2 regions of the Lysinibacillus capsici genome follow, and region 2 is predicted to be linked to the other one. Evidence: a T-box and tRNA genes for the amino acid it is inferred to sense, from the RefSeq annotation. Region 2 holds a T-box; the other holds one or more tRNA genes.

Region 1 (3,199 bases), 1.4 Mb from region 2:
AGGAATGCCATGTCATCACGTGTAGTAGCTACAGCTGTAAATGTAGCTGGCTGCTTGCTTGCTAATTCATCTAAAGAAGTCCAATCTTCTTTCGCAGCACCGATCACTAGTTTATTTTTCAATGCGTCTACAGAAGAAGCAATTTGATCAACTTCACTAGTAAAAGCCTCATAAGCAATAACTGCACTAGCAGAAGAATGTTCCATCCGATATTCTAAATCGCTTGCACGTAGCATCTCTGAACATGAAATGGGTACGATACCAGCCTTTAAGCAGCCTAGAAAAACGAAATAGGCTTCTGGAAGTCGAGGAATAATAACTAATACACGATCACCTTTTTGAAGCCCCTTCTCCGTAAAAGCGTTTGCGTATTGATTCATTTTTTGGTTAAGCTCCACATAAGAAACTGTACGTCTCTCTTGTTGTGTATTTAACCAACGTATTGCTTGGCGATCACTATCTTGCGAAAATTTTTCTAATTCCTCTGTGATGTTATAAAATTCAGGTGCAATTAAATCATTTGATACCATCTTGAACATCCTCCCCCAGAAAATTTGATAGAAAATTCATAAAACTATTTTTATTTTAACAATTACAATAATATACAGCAAGAATATTTAGTACGTTAAATAGAAATATTAGAATTAATAGAGAACTATTATGCTTTCAAACGAATATAAGAGCATACTTCGACAAAAAATATAAAAATTTTCACAAAATGTGTTGCATTATTTATAATGCTTGCTATAATAATAAATGTACTTAAGAGGTTGTCTAAAACCAAAGTGAATAGCATTGTTCCGAAGTAGCTCAGTTGGTAGTAGCACCTGACTGTTAATCAGGTTGTCGCAGGTTCGAGTCCTGCCTTCGGAGCCATTTTTTTGTCCTTTTTTCAAATGCTATAATACATAAAAAAATTTGTGGAAAAGCATTGCAATTATTAATGAAAAATGTTATTATAATTCTTGTCTTGTTTGAGACATAATATTGGCCCCTTGGTCAAGTGGTTAAGACACCGCCCTTTCACGGCGGTAACACGGGTTCGAATCCCGTAGGGGTCACCATTTAAAACATAGGCTTTATAAAGAATATAAACTGTGATATAACACCTGTTTCTATGGAGGATTAGCTCAGCTGGGAGAGCATCTGCCTTACAAGCAGAGGGTCGGCGGTTCGAGCCCGTCATCCTCCACCATTCTTATTGTGTTATTTCGGAGGGGTAGCGAAGTGGCTAAACGCGGCGGACTGTAAATCCGCTCCTTAGGGTTCGGCGGTTCGAATCCGTCCCCCTCCACCAGTTTTATAAATGATTGGGGTATAGCCAAGCGGTAAGGCAACGGATTTTGATTCCGTCATGCCTAGGTTCGAATCCTAGTACCCCAGCCATTTTTTCTTTTATGAGCCATTAGCTCAGTTGGTAGAGCATCTGACTTTTAATCAGAGGGTCGAAGGTTCGAGTCCTTCATGGCTCACTTTTTTAGAATGAAAATTATTCAAAAGTGTTATATTAACTACAGATAACTAATCTCTTGCTGAAAACAGTAGGAGATTTTTTTATGTTATTTATAAATGAATAAATATACAACTTTTTGTCGAGTTGAGCCAAGTGGTATGTAGGCTTTACAATAATCTTATAACTTTTAGGGGGTATAAAAACATGAATAAACTTAATATTTCTATTATTGGAGTACCAACAGATTACGGACAAACACGCCGTGGGGTAGATATGGGACCAAGTGCTATTCGATATGCAGGTATTGTTGAACGTTTAGAGGCTATCGGACACGATGTACAGGATCAAGGGGATATTCGTGTTAGTCAAAAGCTTGCTGACGGAGCTGTGGATGAAAAATTACTAAATTTAGAGGAAGTTGTAGATGTTAGTACTGCATTAGCAAATAGTGTGCATGAAGTAGTGGAACAAAAGAAATTCCCACTCGTATTTGGTGGAGACCATAGCATTGCTATTGGAACATTAGCTGGATTAGGTGAGCATTACAAAAATCTCGGTGTTATCTGGTATGACGCTCATGCAGATTTAAATACACCTGAAACAACACCTTCAGGCAATATACATGGGATGCCGTTAGCTGTTAGTATTGGGCTAGGACATGAACGTTTAGTGCAAATTCGCAACTATGCTCCAAAAATTAAGCCAGAAAACGTGATTATTATTGGAGCTCGTTCAGTAGATCCGGGAGAACGTGAATTGATTCGTCAACAAGGAATTAAAGTATATACAATGCATGAAATTGACCGACTTGGCATGACGCGTGTGATGGAAGATGCACTTGCTTATTTAAAGGAACGAAATGTAGATGGTTTACATTTATCACTTGATTTAGACGGACTAGATCCACTTTATACGCCAGGTGTGGGTACTCCAGTTCCAGGCGGAATTACGTACCGAGAAAGCCATTTAGCGATGGAAATGTTACAAGAATCAGGCATGGTAACTTCAGCAGAGTTTGTAGAGGTAAATCCTATATTAGATGAAAAGAATACAACAGCAAATGTGGCTGTTGCATTAATGGGTTCGTTATTTGGTGAAACACTAGTTTAAAGAAAATTTGACAAAAAATTGCCTGTTGCCACATTGCATAAAAATCTTTTGCTATAATTGAATTAAAACGAAACTTTTCTTATCGGTGCTTCGTATAGTATAAGACAGTTGTAAAGGTGGAGAAGTCAACACAATGGATGCGTTAGTAAATAAGAGAATAAAACAAGTGCTTAAAGGCGATCAAAACGCATTTGCCGATATTGTGAGTCTCTATCAGCACAAACTGTACCAAGTATGCTATCGAATGTTAGGCAACAAACAAGAGTCTGAAGACATTGCTCAAGAGGCTTTTGTGCGAGCTTATATGAACTTGCATACATTTGATCAGAAAAGAAAGTTTTCAACGTGGCTTTATCGCATAGCGACAAACCTCTGCATTGACCGTATTCGAAAAAAGAAACCGGATTATTATTTAGATGCAGAAGTAGCTGGTACAGAAGGGCTTGATATGTATTCGCAAATCGCAGCAGACGACCAGCTACCAGAGGAGCAGTTAGAACAAATGGAGCTGCAAGATCGCATTCAATATGAAATTGGACGATTGCCGGATAAATACCGTTCGGTTATAGTATTGAAATATATAGAAGAGTTATCGTTACAAGAGATTAGCGAGATTTTAGATATGCCGCTTGGAAC
Region 2 (3,199 bases):
ATAGATTCATATACTGTGGAAGAGGGGCAAGCTGTAAACTGGGGAATGAAAGATGTTCCATTCTTAGAGCAATCAGCTGCTTTAATGAAAGATATGCCACAGCCATTCTACTCTAGACTTATTACTTTAACGAACCATTATCCATTTACATTGGACCCAGAAGATATTATGATTCCTGAATATGATTCAAATTCAGGTACATTAAATCGTTACTTCCAAACAGTACGTTACATGGATGAGGCTTTAAAAGACTTCTTCCAACAGTTAAAAGATCAAGGTGTCTATGATAATTCTATTATTGTGATGTATGGGGATCACTATGGTATTTCTGAGAACCATAATAAAGCAATGGCACAATATTTAGGTAAAGATCAAATTACACCAATGGATAATGCAATGCTTCAAGAAGTACCTTTATTCATCCACATCCCAGGAGCGGGCGATGGAAAAGAAATGACTGAGATTTCAGGACAAATGGATTTACGTCCAACGATCTTACACCTTCTTGGCGTTGAAACGTCAAAAGATATGCAAATGGGTGCGGATTTATTCTCTCCAGAGCATGAGGACTTTGTAGTCTTCCGTGATGGACGCTTTATTACAGATAAATACGTCTATGCTGGTGAAGCTTGCTATGACAAAGCAACTGGCGAAGAAATAGATGGTGAGCCATGTCAGTCTTATGCTGATCGTGCCACAATGGAGCTAGAAAATTCCGATGCCATCATTAATGGCGACTTACTTCGCTTCTATGACGAAAAAACAGGTAATTTAAAGCAGGATTCAGTTAAGTAATCAATGAGAGATCTCGTATAGGGATCTCTCTTTTTATATAGCTAATATAAAGGAATTAGTCACAATCAACCATTCATAAATTTTTTTTGTGAATCTTATGCTAAAGAAAACACCTTTCGCAATGTTTTACAACATGATGCAACGTGAATACACTTTATTGGGCACTTCTTTTTATTGACAAATAGAAAGATACGATTATAATAAGTGTAAATATCTGCATAACGAAGATTTGTTTTTCGCATTTCGGAGTATAAGAGTGAAAGGCATTGAAAAGAACGAGTAACTTTAATGGAACTAACAGAGAGTAGCCGGTTGTTGAGAGGCGCAAGGGGATATTAAAGTGAATACATCTTGGAAGCTGCGTACCGAAACTTTAGTAGGCTACGACGGGGTTGCATCCGTAATCATTGCAAAAGTATCGCTATGGCTGTACTTATTGAGGAGGGCTATGTGAATCGCTCTCGAAAAAAGGTGGTAACACGTTTATCTACGTCCTTTAGGAATTTCCTAAAGGCGTTTTTTTATGCCTTTTAAGCAAAAACGGTACCCCACATTTACTCTTATAGAACTTGCAATATTAATATTTAATATTACAAGGAGATGTTTCGTATGTTTTTAACACCAAAGGAGCAAATGACGATTATCAAGAAAGGTGCTAACAAGATCGTTGACGAACAGGATTTACTTGAAAAATTAGAGCGATCATATAAAGAACAGCGACCTTTAACGATTAAGCTAGGGCTAGATCCGTCCGCACCAGATATTCATTTAGGTCATGCGGTTGTTCTACGAAAAATCAAGCAAATGCAAGATTTAGGCCATCATGCAGTTATTGTTATCGGTGATTTTACAGGACGAATTGGCGATCCTACAGGTAAAGCCAAGGGGCGAACAGCCTTAAGTGACGATACAGTGAAGAATAACGCCCAAACATATTGTGAGCAAATTTTTAAAGTGCTAGATCCGAACAAGACAACGGTTCGTTTTAATAGTGAATGGTTAGCGAAGCTATCCTTTGAAGAAGTCATCAAGCTAGCAGCCACAACATCTGTTGCTCGACTTTTAGAGCGCGAGGATTTTCAGAAACGCTACCAGCAGCACATTCCAATTGGTATACATGAGTTTTTCTACCCACTCATGCAAGCATATGATTCAGTAGAACTTGTGGCAGATATAGAGTTAGGTGGAACGGATCAGACTTTTAATATTTTAATGGGACGCACCTTACAAAAGCATCGGGGATTAGAAAAACAAATTGCTATTTTTATGCCCTTGCTAGAGGGATTAGATGGCATAGAAAAAATGAGTAAGAGCTTAGGTAATTATATTGGCATCAACGAAGCACCTGAGATTATGTTTAAAAAGGTGATGGAAGTCCCAGATACTTTAATTATCAAATATTTCGAATTAGCAACAGATGAGCATCCACTACATGTGCAGGCTATTCAAGATAGACTACAAAAGGGAGAGAATCCCCGCGATTTGAAATTCCTATTAGCAGAAATTATAACGGCTTTATACCATGGATCTACAGCAATGGAGGAAGCAAGAGCTTATTTTGAAGCAGCATTTCAAAAAAAGGAAATACCAAAAAACATTCCTATACTGCTCTTGGAAATTGATAAGGAAAGAATCGTGGATATCATTCCACAACTAGTGGTAATGGGTTTTATTCAAAGTAAGAGTGAGTTTTTGCGGTTAATCAAGCAAAAAGGAGTATCCTTGAATGGAGAAAAAATGGCGATGGATGACTTATCGCAAGTGTTAATGAATAATGATATCCTACAAATTGGCAAGAAGCGATTTCTTCAATTCAATAAGTAATAACAGACAAAAAAAGAGCAATCTCCGAGGAGACTGCTCTTTTTTTGTCTGAATTTTAGTGTAATTTTGGTGGGTAACCGCTGTGAACAATCGTCATGATGACGAACCATCCGAATACAGCAGCACTTAATAAGTTGAAAACAACGCTTAAAAGGTTCTTTTCTTTAATTGCTTGGAATGTACCAAATACAGCTAAAATCGCTACTAGACCAAAAATAACCATTAATAAGTTCATTAAAAATAGACACTCCTTTCGACATCAGAAAATGAATGTCGCAAACAATATTCCTCCTTAATTGTAAACGTTCTACTTGTTTTTGTCGAGGACTAAAATACTGTAAACTATGAACATTTATCGTCAAATTGTGGCAAAGCCTGTATAATAGGAAATTGAGGTGATAACTATGATGAACGTACGAAGTTATTCTCTTGGTCCCGTCCAAACGAATTGCTATATCGTATCGAATAAAGAAAAAGAATGTATCGTATTTGATCCAGGTGAAGAAGCGGAGCGTCTAATTAAAGCAATCCGTAGCAACGGCTTAAAACCTCTTGCTATCTTTTTAACACATGCCCATTT

Evidence for each region. A T-box is a leader RNA that pairs with one kind of tRNA and senses whether it is charged. The one in region 2 lies ahead of tyrS (tyrosine--tRNA ligase), so its partner is inferred to be a tRNA-Tyr.
Region 1: it has a tRNA-Tyr gene. The T-box ahead of tyrS (tyrosine--tRNA ligase) is inferred to sense a tRNA for this amino acid. The anticodon was not compared.

Annotation. Positions count from the first base shown of each region.
Region 1 covers NZ_CP084108.1:4,524,982-4,528,180, reverse strand. Annotated here, with positions in the region: gene mbcS (acyl-CoA synthetase MbcS) at 1-530, opposite strand, end outside; tRNA gene LCP48_RS22430 (tRNA-Asn) at 800-876, shown strand; tRNA gene LCP48_RS22425 (tRNA-Glu) at 990-1,064, shown strand; tRNA gene LCP48_RS22420 (tRNA-Val) at 1,120-1,195, shown strand; tRNA gene LCP48_RS22415 (tRNA-Tyr) at 1,214-1,297, shown strand; tRNA gene LCP48_RS22410 (tRNA-Gln) at 1,312-1,386, shown strand; tRNA gene LCP48_RS22405 (tRNA-Lys) at 1,400-1,472, shown strand; gene rocF (arginase) at 1,658-2,563, shown strand; gene sigW (RNA polymerase sigma factor SigW) at 2,697-3,199, shown strand, end outside.
Region 2 covers NZ_CP084108.1:3,092,162-3,095,360, reverse strand. Annotated here, with positions in the region: gene LCP48_RS15235 (LTA synthase family protein) at 1-795, shown strand, start outside; T-box leader at 1,053-1,295, shown strand; gene tyrS (tyrosine--tRNA ligase) at 1,405-2,619, shown strand; gene LCP48_RS15225 (DUF2759 domain-containing protein) at 2,675-2,854, opposite strand; gene LCP48_RS15220 (MBL fold metallo-hydrolase) at 3,024-3,199, shown strand, end outside.